DNA from 2 places in the Gilliamella sp. Choc6-1 genome. Region 1 is predicted to be linked to the other one. Evidence: riboswitches for the same ligand, from Rfam matches in the RefSeq annotation. Region 1 holds a riboswitch; the other holds the start of a gene.

Region 1 (8,236 bases):
CTTTTTGCTGGTAATGCCACACCAGAACTAGCAAAGCGTATAGCTAATCGTCTTTATACTTCCCTTGGTGACATTGTTGTAAGCCGTTTTAGTGATGGCGAAGTCAATGTCCAAATCAATGAAAATGTCCGTGGTGAAGATGTTTTTATTATTCAATCAACTTGTGCTCCTACCAATGACAATTTAATGGAATTATTAGTTATGATCGATGCAATGCGCCGTGCATCTGCTGGTCGTATTACTGCTGTTATTCCTTATTTTGGTTATGCAAGGCAAGATCGCCGTGTTCGTTCGGCTCGTGTACCTATTACTGCTAAAGTTGTTGCTGATTTTCTATCAACAGTTGGTGTCGATAGGGTATTAACCGTTGATCTTCATGCCGAACAAATTCAAGGTTTCTTTGATGTGCCTGTTGATAATGTATTTGGCAGCCCAGTTATTTTAGAAGATATGCTACAACGTGAGTTTGAACGCCCAATTGTTGTTTCGCCTGATATTGGTGGTGTGGTGCGTGCACGTGCCATAGCTAAACTGCTTAATGATACTGATATGGCAATTATTGATAAACGTCGTCAACGTGCAAATGAAGCAGAAGTGATGAATATTATTGGTGATGTTGCTGATAGAGATTGTATCTTAGTTGATGATATGATTGATACTGCTGGAACACTTTGTAAAGCAGCTGATGCTTTAAAAGTACGAGGGGCGAAAAGAGTGTTTGCTTATGCGACACACCCGATATTTTCAGGTAAAGCAGTAAGTAACATTAAAAACTGTGCCATTGATGAAATTGTTGTTTGTGACACAATTCCATTAACGGCTGAAGTAAAAGCATTGAAAAATGTTCGCCAATTAACATTATCAGGTATGCTTGCTGAAGCAATTCGTCGAATTAGTAACGAAGAATCAATTTCAGCAATGTTCCATCAATAATCTATTTTATCATTTAATTTGATGCCCCTTTAGGGGCATTTTTTACGATAAAATCATCGATAATAAATATATTATGACAACGATAAAATTGATAGTAGGGCTTGCTAATCCCGGAAATGAATATGCCGCAACTCGCCATAATGCGGGGGCTTGGTTTATTGAAAAATTGGCTGAGTGCTATAATCAATCATTAAAAAATGAGCCTAAATTTTTTGGTTACACATCACGGATCAACATTTCTGGTTATGATGTGCGTTTATTAGTTCCAACTACTTTCATGAATTTAAGTGGTAAAGCGGTACAGGCTATGGCGACATTTTACCAAATAAAGCCAGAAGAGATCTTAGTTGCACATGATGAACTCGACTTAAATCCCGGAATAGCTAAACTTAAGTTTGGTGGTAGTCATGGTGGGCATAATGGGCTAAAAGATATTGCTAGCAAATTGGGTAATAATTTAAATTTTTATCGATTAAGAATTGGTATCGGACATCCAGGTGATAAAAATAAAGTTGTTAGTTATGTCTTAAACAAACCATGCAAATCTGAACAAGAATTGATTAATAAAGTGATTAATGAGTCGGTTCAATGTGTGGAGGTTTTGTTGTCTAACGGAATAGATGCTGCAATGAATCAATTACATTCGTTTAAAGCTTAGTTTTTGATAATTTATAAAATTAAGAATAGTAAAAGATTTTTTGTATAGAAATCCACCTTATCACAGGTGGATTAATCCCGAGGTACATTTTTTACTTTATTACTTAAGAAAATAGATGAGTTACATTTCCGCCTTTTTCAGCAATTTTTTTCAATACTTCTTTAATAAGCCAAGTATTCATTGATGCCGTATCATCAGTACTGCCTGTATAATTCAGTTCTTGAGCTAATTTTTTCCGAGCTTCTAAACTATTATCTATATTTAATAACTTTAATAAATCTACAATTGAGGTTTTCCAGTTAAGTTTTTCCGGAAATTTTTTGGCAAGGTTTTCGAGAATTGACATAACATCAACTTCAGATATAGGTGCTTTGTTATCTGAATTTTGTTGATTCTGATTTGAATTTTGGTCTTGGCTATTTTGCGTTTCCTCTTTATCGTGACCAGTTATATTATTGACTTGATTTTTAACTGCATCCGCAACATTGCCTACAGCAGCTTGCGCGTTTGGAAAGATTTTAGAAAAAATATTATTTAAGATACCCAAATTACACCCCCTATGTTTAAACTGCTTTTAATAAAAGTCTGCTTAACTATTTAGATGCACAAAATATCATAAGTAGTATAACGCTTAATGAATAATGATGTCAAAGTGGCTATAAATTAATAGCACTTTTTGTTTTTAATTGAATTATTAAGCCTAACTAATATTTTATTCAATAATATTACAATTTTAATATAAATTATTTACATTTTTGAGCTTAAGATTAAAACTGTTATTCTAATTAGCTTTAGCTATTTAGTTTATTAAATGTATATTGATTCGGTTAATAATTAGTTTATTATTCTCGATTAACACGTTAAAATTTATTTATCTAAGCTTGATGAAACAAAGAGGCTAATAATGAAATTAATCGTTAATAATATGAGTTGTCAGCATTGTGTGAAAACCATTACCAAAGCGATTAACGATATTGATCCAAAAGCTAAAGTAACGGTGGATTTGAATAAACATGAAGTTAATATTGAAAAAGGTACTATCTCACAAGAAGCGGCTATTACTGCTGTTAGCGAAGCAGGATTTGAATTCGTTGAGATTTTATATTAATTATACTGTTTTTCGAGCTTTTAATTTATAGATATTTTACGTTTTGGTGGAGCTCTGTTTAGGCTACATCATTTATACATGAAATGGTCAAAATGGTATAGCTCTAAACATAAGATCTGTATCAAAAGGAAATAACTTTCCCATTTTCTCAAAATACCGAAAATAACTGAGTAAAGGCTTCAAAAAAGATAGTGTTTCTAAAGTTTTTTACCACCACTGATAAAAATGATGTGTTGGTCCAATTCCTTGACCAACCGATAAATTATCTGCATGCTTAATCACACCTTGTATATAGTCTTTTGAATATTTTATTGCCTGTTCTAAGGTATTATTGGGGAGCAGTGCAGCAATAGCAGCTGATAAGGTGCATCCTGTTCCATGGGTATTTTTAGTGGCAATTCGAGGTGAAGTCAGCCTTATTATATTATCTTGTGTAATTAAGTAATCAGGACTTTGATTACTTGATAGATGCCCACCTTTTATTAATACTGCTTTGCAACCCAATTTAAGTAGCTCATAACCTTGTATTTGCATTTCTTCTTCTGTTTTAGCTTCATCACAATCTAATAATGTTGCAGCTTCAGGTAGGTTGGGGGTAATGATCGTTGCTAAAGGTAATAAAAGCTCTCGAATGGCAGCAACAGCATCCGATTTTAATAATAAATGTCCTCCTTTGGCTACCATTACTGTATCTATTACAACAGTTTTAATCGGATTATTTTTTAGAAGGTGATGAACGGTTGAGACAATCTCTTTATTTATCAGCATACCTATTTTCACACTATCAATTTTAATATCTTGATATAACGTAGTAAATTGTGCTTCAATAAATTTCGGTTTAATTGCTAATATGGCATCAATCCCTTGAGTGCTTTGTGCTGTAAGGGCGGTTATGACTGAAATACCATAAACGCCGAATGCTGAAAAAGTTTTTAAGTCTGCTTGAATACCCGCTCCACCGCTTGAGTCAGATCCTGCAATTGTTAAGGCAATTGTTGTCATAATATTCTTTCCTATTTAGTTTGTTTTATTTTTTCGATAAGTGCTAAGGTAGCTTGTGAAACATCTGTTTGACCACAAATTGCTGAAACCACAGCAATTCCTTCAATACCGGTCTGCAAAATTTTTGTGGCGTTATTGGTATTGATTCCTCCAATAGCGACGGCAGTGCGCTGTTTTAGCTTTACTAACTCAGTTAGTTGTTGCATGCCTATTGGTGGCGTGACATCTTTTTTAGTGTCTGTTGAAAAAATCGGACCAACACCAATATAATCCACTAATTGCCACGGCGTTGCCTCAAGTTGCTGACGATTAGTCACCGAAAATCCTAACCATTTATCATTGCCAATTAATTTTCTTGCGATATTAATAGGTAGATCTGTTTGCCCAATATGTACACCGTTAGCATCAACGGCTAACGCTATATCAATATGATTGTTAATAAATAATGGTACAGGAGTATCGTTAAGAACCTGTTTTAAAGCTACTGCTGCTTGATACCAATTCTTACATGAAAATTCGTGTTCGGATCTTAATTGTATTGCGGTTACGCCATTGGCAACTGCTATTTTGGTGGTATTTATCATGCCTTTAATGCCGCCGCATAATAATGGATCGAGGACTAAGTAAAGTGTCAAATCTAGTTGCTTTTTCATTAGATTTTCCTATTTGTCTGATATGTTAAATAATGAAAGTTTATCTAGTAGTGAGACTGCATAAGTTCCTAATCCTTGCTGTTTATTGGCAAGTTCACCGGCTTTTTTCATCATAAAACAAGCGGAGGCGGTAGCTAATAATGGATCCATTGAATTGGCTATAAATGCGGCAACCATTGCTGACAATGAACATCCAGTACCTGTGACTTTTGTTAATGCAATATCACCGCCTGTAATGCTATAAATATCTTTACCATTAGTAATATAATCAGTTTTACCGGTAATGGTTACGATAGTTTCATATTTTTGTGCAAGTGAGATAGCTGTTGTTAAGGCTGATTCAGTCGAATCTTGACTGTCAGGTCCTTTCGATGATGAATTTTGTTCATCTAATACTAATATTTCAGAAGCATTGCCACGAATTACTGTTGGTTTTAATAATAATAATTGTTTTGCAATATTCGTACGGTAAGGAAGGGCTAATCCAACTGCAGCAGGATCTAATACCCAAGGGGTTTGAGTTTTCTTAGCCTGAGCAGCGGCTAATAGCATACTCTTTGCGGTATTGCCGCATACCGTACCTAGATTAATTAATAAACTGTTAGCAACACGAACGAATGAAGAAACTTCATGTTCAGCGATAACCATGGCTGGCGATGCGCCAATTGCAAGTAATACATTGGCGGTAAAATTTTGCACTACATCATTGGTCATGCAATGAACTAAAGGTTGTTGCTGTTGTACTTGCTTAATGAAAGGTGGGAATTGAACAGCTTGAAATGGTTTTATTGTTAATAACATATTCTTTCCTTTTTATGCTTAGTAATTGGGAAGAATATGCCGCGTTAGGCCGTATATGGCTTAGACTTCCCTACGCTGGTATAACCCAGATCAGGTTCAACGGGTAATATCTCAGTTTTTTGTGTAAAACAAAAAACACCCCGAGTCAAAATCTTTATTTATTATGAACTGGCTATTTATTTTAAACAAGTCATTGTAATAATTTTTCTATATCAGTAATCGCTTTTCTATCTGGTAAAAATATAATGAGATGATCTTTGTCTTCAATGGTTAAATCAGTATTAACAATGATCACATCTTCTCCTCGTACAATAGCCCCGATAGTTGCGCCTGAAGGTAATTTTAATCCATTAATATTTTTACCTACCAATTTTGATTTTTCATTATCACCATGAGCAATGACTTCAATAATTTCAGATTCACCTTGTCTTAATGAGACAACTTTTACCATACCTGTTTGTCTTACATGACTTAATAGCTCTGAAATGGTGGCATGTTGTGGTGAAATCGCTATATCAATTACACTGTCATTGATAAGTTCAAGGTAGGCCTGACGTTGAATTAATACAATGACTTTTTTTGCCCCCATTCTTTTGGCAAGCATTGAAGACATGATGTTTGATTCATCATCACTTGTTACTGCGATAAAAAGATCGGTAAGCTCAATTTGTTCTTGTGATAATAACTCTTGATCAGATGATTCACCATGTAATACAGTTGTGTTAATTAGCTGTTCGGCAATTAATTCAGCACGCACAGAATTACGTTCAATTAGTTTAACTTGGTAGGCATTTTCTAAACGTTTAGCTAGCGCGACTGCGATACTCCCTCCACCACTAATAATTATACGTTTGTATGGTTTTTCTAAACGTTGTAACTCACTGGTCACGGCTTTAATATTAAAAGGTGGGGTTATAAAATAGACCAGATCGCCAGCCTCGATCAATGTTGATCCTAGTGGGCGAATAAATTGATTTTTACGATATATTGCCACGACTCGGGCCTCAACATGAGGAAGGTGTTCTTTGAGCTCCGATAATTCACTTCCAACCAAAGCCCCGCCATAATATGCTTTAGCAGCAACCAAACATACTCTATTATCATAGAAGGAGGCAAACTGTAGCGAACCAGGATACTGGACTAAATGGCTTATATGGTTAGTGATGAGATTTTCAGGAGCGATAATATGATCGATATTGATACAATCTTTATTAAAAAAAGAATATTTTTCCTCGTTATATTCTGGCGCTCTAATTCGTGCAACTTTTTGCGAAATATTAAACATCACATGACTAATTTGACATGCCATCATGTTTACTTCATCAGAGCTAGTTACAGCAACTAGCATATCGGCTGATTCAGCACCTGCACTTTCTAAAACTTGTGGATAAGAGGGTTTTCCACAAATTACTTGTAAATCAAAGCGTTCTTGCAATGATTGCAATTTGTTGTCATCTTCATCTACAACAGTGACGTCGTTTTGTTTTTCTGTAACGAGGTATTCAGCAAGAGCACTGCCTGTTTGTCCCGCTCCAAGAATGATAATCTTCATAACTAACCTGTAATAGCTAAGATTTTTAATATAGTATATTAAAACCAATCAATACTGTTTAATGTTATTATCAATGACCATTTTTTGATTGCTAACTATACAAAGCCTATTGCATCATAGACTTTTTTCAAAGTAGGCTCGGCTTTTGAACGAGCTTTTTGGGCTCCTTCTTGCATAATTGAAAGTAGATAATTTTCATCATCACGATATTGGTGATATTTGGTCTGTAAAGTGGTTAACATATCAATGATTTGGGTTGCTACTTCGGTTTTAAGATGACCATACATTTTACCTTCAAACTCTTTTTCAAGCTCGGTAATTGGTTTACCTGTAATACCTGTTAATATATCGAGCAGGTTTGATACGCCAGCTTTAGTTTTTAAATCGTAGCGCACTGTTGGTGGTTCATCAGAATCGGTCATTGCACGTTTAATTTTTTTCTCAATGTCTTTTGGGTTTTCAAGTAATCCAATTACATTATTACGGTTTTCATCTGATTTGGACATTTTTTTTGTTGGCTCTTGTAATGACATAACTCTTGCACCAACTTTAGCAATAAATGGTTTAGGAATAGTAAAAATATCGCCATAAAGAGCATTAAAACGTATTGCAATATCGCGAGTTAATTCAAGATGCTGCTTTTGATCATCCCCTACTGGCACTAAATCGGCTTGGTATAATAAGATATCAGCCGCCATAAGAACCGGATAATCAAATAGGCCTGCATTAATGTTTTCCGAATGACGTGACGATTTATCTTTAAATTGTGTCATGCGGCTGAGCTCGCCAAAATAGGTGTAACAATTTAAAACCCACCCTAACTCAGTATGCGCAGGGATATGGGATTGTACGAAAATAGTACTCTTTTGTGGATCAATACCACAAGCTAAATAGAGTGCTAACGTATCAAGTGTGGCTTTACGTAATTTTTGTGGATCTTGGCGTACTGTTATCGCATGTTGGTTGACGATACAATAAACGCAATCATATTCATTTTGCAATGCCACCCAATTTTTTAGAGCACCTAAGTAGTTACCAAGTGTTAACTCGCCTGAAGGTTGTGCACCACTAAATACAATTGGTTTACTCATAATTTATTCCTAATATGTGTTAATTATATTTTTCGTCAGCTTTAGGCTGAGGTAATATCGTTAATATATCTTTAAAATCATCAAATAAAAAGTCTGGTTCACTTGTAGCAATCGAAATACCATAATTATATCCATAACTTAATGCCACTGTTGGGCAATTGGCATTTTTAGCTGCTGTGATATCATTTTTAGAGTCACCCACAAAAAGTAGTTGATTGTTAAATAATCCAAATGTTGCCATAACTTGATATAATGGAGCAGGATGTGGTTTTAATTTTATTACATCTCCACCACCAAGCACTAGCGAGAAATACTCTTTAATTCCTAAAGAAGTGAGTAGATCAGGTAGAAATTTTGCTGGTTTATTAGTGACCAATGCCAATGGATATTGGCTAGTATAAAGTGTTTTTAAGGTTTCCTTGACGTTAGGAAATAATT
Region 2 (8,236 bases), on a different contig from region 1:
AAATGATAATCGTGACAACATAGTTAACGGTGCACTACCTAATGCAGTTGAAAATCCTTATATAAAAAGCAGTGATTGGGGTTGGCCAATTGATCCTGAAGGTTTACGTTATACACTTAATCGTCTGTATGATCGATATCAATTACCGCTATTTATTGTCGAAAATGGCTTTGGTGCAATTGATGAACTCGAAAACGGTAATCAAATACACGATAAACCACGTATTGAATACTTAGGTGCCCATATCAAAGCTATGCAAACCGCTATAGATTATGATGGTGTTGATGTAATGGGTTACACTGCTTGGGGAATTATTGATGTTGTATCATTCACTACTGGCGAAATGAAAAAACGTTATGGCGTAATTTATGTTGATCGTGACAATGAAGGAAATGGTAGTATGAAACGTTATAGAAAAGACTCATTTGAATGGTATAAAAAAGTCATTAGCACCAATGGTGAAAGTTTAAAATAAGTAGATTATATAGCTGTAATAATGTTCATTAGAGGGTGCTATCGATTCAATAGCACCTTCCTTAAATTTAAATATAATAAAATAACTATTGATAAAAGGTAATTAATAAATATTTTTCATGTAGTTATATAAAACTAAAAGTTAAATATCAATTGCTTATCTAGCTGAGGATCGATTAAAGTAACATGAAAGCCAATTAACCGCACACCCCTTTCATTACGCCTTTCATGCCAAACTTTGTAAGCCTGATCGATTAAATCTTGCTTATCAAGCTTAGCCCAAATATGTTCTTGCGTAGTAAGCTGAAAATCATCAAACTTAAATTTGACACCTTGCCTAGCTATAGACAAATCCGCACGCACTTTACTTAACCGTTTTTCAAGCTCTTCAAATAATGGTTCGAACTGCAATAAACACTCTTCCCAACGATGAATGTCATTCGTTAAGGTCCGCTCTACCCCAACTGATTTACGTTGCCTATCATTACAGACTTCACGTTCATCAATACCTTGACATCTCTCGTACAATACACGACCAAACTTACCAAATTGATTGAGTAATTTAGTTAAATCATACTTAACAACATCTCTACATGTAAATAACCCTAATTCTGCTAATTTTTTTTCAGTAACTTTACCTACACCAGGAATTTTTTTTAGTGGCAATTGTTCAATAAATGTATCAACTTCTTCTGGTGGAATAACATATTGGCCATTAGGTTTATTCATATCGGACGCAATTTTTGCCAAAAATTTAAGTGGTGCTGCGCCTGCCGATGCGGTTAATTCCAATTCATTAAAAATAGTTTGACGAATATCTTGAGCAATAAGCGTTGCTGAACCATAGCAAAGTTTACATTCTGTCACATCCAGATAAGCTTCATCAAGAGACAACGCTTCAATTGCATTGGTATAACGTTTAAATATTTGGTGGATTTGATTCGAAACTTCTTTGTAAACAGCATGCCGCCCCGGTATTACTTTAAGATTAGGACATAGCTTTAGCGCTTGTGACATTGACATCGCACTATGAACTCCATATTGACGAGCTAAATAATTGGCGGTAGCAACCACACCACGCTTACGAGGATCCCCACCTACCGCAATAGGCATATTACGATACTGGGGATTATCTCTCATTTCAACAGCAGCATAGAAACAATCCATATCAACATGAATAATTTTTCGCATAACCTGTTTTCATTGCACTTTAAAAAAAACAACTGTATATATATACAATATCATATTTCAAATATGTATGTAAACTGGGTATTAGCTACTTCTCTAATTTATCAAAATCGATTAAACCTTTTTTATCATATGGATCACCTATCCAGCGTATGGATTCATAGAAATTAGGATTAACTAAACTTTTTTGAGGTATGAATAAGTTATAACTTAATCCGGCTAAATCAGACCATGTATGAATCAAATCTTGAGTACTAAATTTCCGATTAACATAGTCTTGATAATTATTTGGGTGGGTTGCAATCCATTGTGGCGATTCCCAAAGCATAAAAGGAACTGTATACATCGTTCTAGTGGGTGATTTTTCATTACGACCTAAAACGTCATGTGGCGGTGTTTCATAAACATCTTCACCATGATCAGAAAAATACAATATAAAGCCATTTTCTTTACTATTCTTAAATAAATTAAATAATGTAGTTGTAACGTAATCATTGTAACTTACCGCATTATCATAACTATTGTAAACAGGTAGTTTACTTTCATCAATATTAAACGGTATGCTTGTTTTACCTTTAAAACGGTTATGCTCACCATTTTTAGGATAACGGAATTCATACTTCATATGAGTACCAAGAAGATGTATAACAATAAATTTCTTTTCAGCTGGATCAGCTAATACTTCTTTAAATGGCTCAAATACAGACTGATCATATTGTCTTGAACTTTGATTACGGTCGTTATTCATATAATACTGTTTGTCGGTTTGTTTAGAAAACATAGTCAACATTGTATTACGTTCAGTTATAGTTTGTTGATTAGTAATCCAAAAGGTTTTGTATCCTGCTTGTTTCATTAGATGAATCAATGAAGGAGTCTTAAGATATAAATCAGGGTGCTGCTCATCAGCAAAGGTTAGGGCTTGTTGTAAAATTTCAATCGTATAAGGTCTTGATGAAACTACATCATTAAATACAACTAAATTAGGATTTTCTTTTTTAAATTGTTCTATTTTTGGGGTAGTATTTCTCCCATAACCATAAAGCCCCATTCTATTGCGAGTTGTTGATTCACCTATGACCAAAACTAACGTCCTTGGAGTATTACCATTTTTATCTTTCAGATTTTCCAATGGCGGTAATGATTCTAAATGCTCTAAAATATGCTCCATATTATTCAACTGCGAGCGATAAGCCCAATAACTGCAAATCAGTTGCCATGGAACTGTTGTTTCCATACGTGTTAATAAATGAGCACCAGCTTTTTCAAAAGATGAATTTTTGACAACTACACTAATGACTAACGGCATTAACGCATAAATAGCAATAAATGAAGATATTAGCCATTTTGTCGTATTTTTAACATAAATCGGCTCTACTTTTTTCCATAGATATATACCGATGGATACATAAATAATTAATACTAAAATTAATTGGACATTTAAATATTGCTGAATAAATTCATGTGACTCACTGAAGTTTGATTCAGCCATAACAAATAAAACACTCTGTGAAAACTCTTGCCTATAAATAGTAAAATAACCAACGGGAATCAGTGATAATCCACCAACAACTAATCCATAAACAGTTGCAATTTTTTTCGTATATTTAGGAAAAATGAAAACAGGAATAAGCCAAATTAAACTATAGATAATTGAATCGCGCAGCCCTATCGCATTAGAATGCCCAGAAAAGAAAATATATAATTGTAATGCACAAGAAAAATAAGTAAAAAATAAAATAACAAAAATAAGAGTCGACCAACTAAATATCAAGTTTTCCTTTTGATTTTTCATAAATTATGATTAGTAATAATTATTTGTAGGTCGCTCTAGTATACTATCTATAGATTAATAAAACCTTAAAAAGAACTGATTAAATGATAAAATATTTTTTCAAAATATCTCTAATCATTAAATGATCACTTTTTATATTAAAGAATAATCTCGATGAATGTTAAATTTTATGAGTTAGTCAACATTTAACCCTAATATTTTCGCTGTGAGGCTATTTTCTGGTTGATTTAACTGTTTAGGTGGACCATTAAAAATAGTATTCCCTTTATTTACTACTAAACAACGTGAAAAGTAATTCAAAGTGTCATCAAGATAATGTGACACCATCATTAATGTTAATCCAAACTCATCACAAATTTTATCGACCAATGCTAGCATTTCAAAACGTAAAGCTTGATCAAGAGCAGAAAAAGGTTCATCTAATAATAAAATAGGACGATGTTGAATTAGGCAACGGGCAAGCGCAACACGTTGATATTGTCCACCAGAAAGTTTATCAGGATAACGATCCCCTAAATTATCTAAACCAACATTCGCTAAAATATCATTAACTTGCTTTTTTTCAGATGTGCTTAATTTTAATGATGGCTTTATACCTAAACCAACATTTTGTTTAACCGTTAAGTGGCTAAATAAATTATTATGTTGAAATAGCATCGAAACAGGTCTTTTATTGGGTAAAATTTTGGTAAAATCTTGATGATTTAATATTACTTTACCTGAATTAGGTAATAAGAATCCTGCAATTAAATTTAATAAAGTCGTTTTGCCTGAGCCACTTGGTCCAACCACTACAACTCGCTCTTTTGTAGTAATTTTTACATCAAAATCTATTTTAAAATCATCATAATGATAATTAACTTGATTAAGTTCGATCATAATCCATCACAATTAATAAACTAAACGATAAAGTTAATAATACTGCAGCTGTAACCATACTTTCATGATAATGATAATGGGAGATTTGTTCATATAAATAGTAAGGTAGAGTAGTTACTGACTGCCCTCCAAATAATGCAATAATACCAAAATCACCTAATGACAAAATACCTGAAAAGGCGAAACTCATAATAATGATTTTTTTTAATGCCTTATATTCGACGATATAAAAATGCCTAAAACCATTAATATTAAGAGATTGGCTCAATTGCCAATAACGCAATGTGACCTCATACATAGGTATTGCAAGGTTTTTTAATACAAAAGGCAATGCCATTAAGGCATTACATAACATCATTAATATACAAATAAATACACGGTTATCTGCATATTTAAATAGCAATAAAAACAATCCTGAAGATAATACCATACTAGGAATAGCTAAAATTAATGATCCAACAAGCATTAACTGATTACTCCATTTAATCTGATGATTAATGATCAATCTGCTATTAGTCCATAAAATTAATAAAGCAAGCACTATAGCGATCATAGCAGCACCTAAGGCAATTAAAAGCGAAAATAAGGTAGCTTGTTTAAAAGCCGTATTTAATAGTGATAAGTCAAAAAAACGGCTTCCTTCAATAACTATATTTATTAATGGTAAAAAAATAAATAATCCACCAACTAAAATGATGACAGCACTAAAAAACTTTAAATAATTAGAAACCGATAAATGATAATTTTGCTTATTAAAATCAATAGTTACATTTTGATTATCTTTATTTTTATGAAGTATTTTCTGGGTCAGCCATAAAAAACTGATACAGCATATTAGCTGTATACCGGCAAATAAAACAGCTTGTAGCAGTTCAAATTCTCGAATAGATTGATAAATTGCCACTTCAATAGTGGTATATTTAGGCCCTCCACCCAGCGCAAGCACTATAGCAAAACTAGAGAAACACAGCATAAAAATTAATGCAGCCATAGGAAATAATTGACATCGCAATAAAGGCCATTCAATCAATTTAAAATAGGTAATACTTGAAAAATTCAATTGCGCAGCCAATCGCTTATGTTCAACAGGAACAAGGCTTAATGTTTGATAAAACAAACGACAAGCATACGGAAAATTAAGAAATACATGAGCTAGCAAAATTCCTTTTAACCCATAAATTGACCACCCAGAAAATGATATACCAAAATATTTTAAAATAGAGGCTAATAACCCCTGTTGACCATAAATTGACAAAAGACCAGTTACAACTACTAACGAAGGCAATATAAAAGTGATAGGCATTAAACGCAATAATAGGTGCTTACAAAAGAAATCAACCATTGATAATGCTTTTGCCATTAATAGAGCTAATAGGATTGACAATATAGTAGATAATACCGCTTGAAATACCGTTATCCCAATTACATGCAATAAATAACTATCGAAATAAATATTAAAATCATTCGACTCAATAGCCGCTTGACAAAGTGCAAATAATGCCGCACCTAATACAATTAAAATTATACTTGCCGAACTAATACCAGGCAGCAATGTTTTAAATTTCAACATTCTTTTTAATTGCTTACTAGTTGCTAATAGCTGATTGCCATTCACGTATCCACATTTTTTGATTTTGTTCAACTCGTTTTGAATCAAACTCAAGAACTTTATTCACTGATTGGATTTGTTGAAAAGCTTCAGGTAGCTGTGTATTTATTATCGGATACATAACATTTTTTTCGGCAAATTGGCGCTGAACTTCTGGTGTTAATAAATATTGTAAAAAACGACGTGCAAGTTCCGTTTTCTGAGTATATTTGACGATCCCGGCAACTTCAACTTGACGATAATGTCCTTCATCAAAAATAGCAGCTTCATAATGATCATCATTATCATTTATAATATGTGCAACTGGTGAAGTACTATAGCTTAGCACAAAATCTGCTTCCCCTTTTAAAAACAGGCCATAAGCCTCACTCCAACCTTTCGTTACCGTTACTGTATTTTTAGCAATTTTTTCCCAAACAGTAACTGCCTTATCACCATATATATATTTCACCCAAAATAGTAATCCTAATCCAGGCGTACTAGTCCTTGGATCTTGATAAATGATTTTCCAATTGGCTTTATTATATACTAGGTCATGAAAACTATGTGGAGGATTGTTAATTTTTTCTTTGTTATAAATGAAAGCAAAATAACCAAAATTATAAGGGATAAAATCAATATCCCACCAATCTGTATTAATATTATCAGGTCTTTTAATTTGATGAGGAATAACAATATTAGCAAGCTTTGCTTGTTCTAACAAATTATTATCTAAACCTAAAACTACATCAGCTTTGGTATTATTTCCTTCAAGACGAATACGATTTAAAATTGATACACCGTCACCCAATGTGACAATATTTAGTTGGCATTCGCACTGCGTTTCGAAACCTTTTTTTATAGCTTCACCTGGTCCCCATTCTGACATAAATGAACCGTAGCTATAAATGGTTAAAATCGGCTTTGCAAATACAGGATTAACAAGAAAAAATGCCCCAAATAGCATAAAAAACAAAAGATTCTTACAAAGCATTTTGCCTCCAGAAGCCAAATAAAAGACAAAAGGTTTGAGCAGACATAATAACTCAAATCCCTCCGCTGGTATAATCCAGTTCAGGTTCGGCGGGTTATGTCGATATAAAGGACATTCTCAGCCATTTAGGCACCCCGTTGAGAACATCGATTAGTTTAGTGTTTCCAAGAAGAATTGTAAATAGTTGATGCAAATATAAAAAAGTTAGTATAAAGGAAAACCTATCAACGAAGAATAAATAAAAATATTACTTACAAAAATCATATAACAGCAGAAAATATATAAATGATAATTAATCGCTATAAACCTGAGCCCTATCAAATTCAGAAGCACATATAATGATAATGTAGGTAAATAGCTTCTATCCATATGCTTATAACCCCCCAAGGATTTTATCTTAAATTTAAAGCAATTAATGATCAGTGCAGGTATCCTTATTACTTTACCAATACTAAACTCTAACAATAAAAATTATTTGTTCAATTCGTTGAACAAACCGAAAATCTATATGAATTTCCCCTTTTCTCAAAAGGTAACTATTAACATTCTAGATCCTAAAACTATACCAGGAAGTGAATTACTCGATCACATAATACAACGTCATTACCGACAATAATTATTAATACTTCCACTACATTTCAAGAAAACAAATTGAAAGAATTTGTAAATTCCACAAAATCACTTTTAGTGAAAAAACATGAAAAATATTGGCAAACCCTAGTTAAACGAAAGAAAAGCGCTTAATCCGATAAGTGACAATTCATTACTTTGTCGGTATTATATTTAGCATTTAATGATGATTAATTAGGTTTAGTGTGAATATTCAACAATTACTAACACAACGTGTTTTGCAAGCTATGATCATGGCAGGTGCAGACAAGAACAGCGACGCATTAATTAAACAATCTACTAAAGTTCAATTTGGCGATTATCAAGCTAATGGCATTATGTCTGTTGCTAAAAAAATGGGAATCCCTCCTCGCGAACTTGCTCAGACGGTTTTACAGCATCTTGATGTTGATGATATCGCTGAAAAAGTTGAAATTGCAGGTCCAGGTTTTATTAATATCTTTTTGAAAAATAGCTGGATTGCTGAGCAAAATGAAGTTGCTTTAAGTAGTGATAAGCTTAATATTACTTTACCCGCCAAACCGCAAACTATTGTGGTTGATTATTCGGCGCCTAATGTCGCCAAAGAGATGCATGTTGGACACTTGCGTTCAACTATTATTGGTGATGCTAGCGTTCGTGTTTTATCTTTTTTAGGTCATAATGTTATTCGTGCTAATCATGTTGGTGATTGGGGAACTCAATTTGG

The links. A riboswitch is a leader RNA that binds a small molecule or an ion and turns the genes downstream of it on or off. The one in region 1 is predicted to bind thiamine pyrophosphate.
Region 2: another riboswitch for thiamine pyrophosphate. It lies ahead of thiB (thiamine ABC transporter substrate binding subunit); the one in region 1 lies ahead of thiM (hydroxyethylthiazole kinase).

The regions. Positions count from the first base shown of each region.
Region 1 is NZ_LZHI01000066.1:38,773-47,008, forward strand. Features, by position in the region: gene A9G36_RS08590 (ribose-phosphate pyrophosphokinase) at 1-933, shown strand, start outside; gene pth (aminoacyl-tRNA hydrolase) at 1,007-1,591, shown strand; gene A9G36_RS08600 (DUF3597 domain-containing protein) at 1,695-2,138, opposite strand; gene A9G36_RS08605 (heavy-metal-associated domain-containing protein) at 2,496-2,699, shown strand; gene thiD (bifunctional hydroxymethylpyrimidine kinase/phosphomethylpyrimidine kinase) at 2,907-3,701, opposite strand; gene thiE (thiamine phosphate synthase) at 3,713-4,354, opposite strand; gene thiM (hydroxyethylthiazole kinase) at 4,364-5,155, opposite strand; TPP riboswitch at 5,206-5,308, opposite strand; gene trkA (Trk system potassium transporter TrkA) at 5,346-6,707, opposite strand; gene trpS (tryptophan--tRNA ligase) at 6,803-7,798, opposite strand; gene A9G36_RS08635 (phosphoglycolate phosphatase) at 7,818-8,236, opposite strand, start outside.
Region 2 is NZ_LZHI01000057.1:31,555-39,790, reverse strand. Features, by position in the region: gene A9G36_RS07725 (6-phospho-beta-glucosidase) at 1-475, shown strand, start outside; gene dinB (DNA polymerase IV) at 610-1,665, opposite strand; gene cptA (phosphoethanolamine transferase CptA) at 1,751-3,457, opposite strand; gene thiQ (thiamine ABC transporter ATP-binding protein ThiQ) at 3,632-4,336, opposite strand; gene thiP (thiamine/thiamine pyrophosphate ABC transporter permease) at 4,323-5,906, opposite strand; gene thiB (thiamine ABC transporter substrate binding subunit) at 5,923-6,918, opposite strand; TPP riboswitch at 6,958-7,065, opposite strand; gene argS (arginine--tRNA ligase) at 7,734-8,236, shown strand, end outside.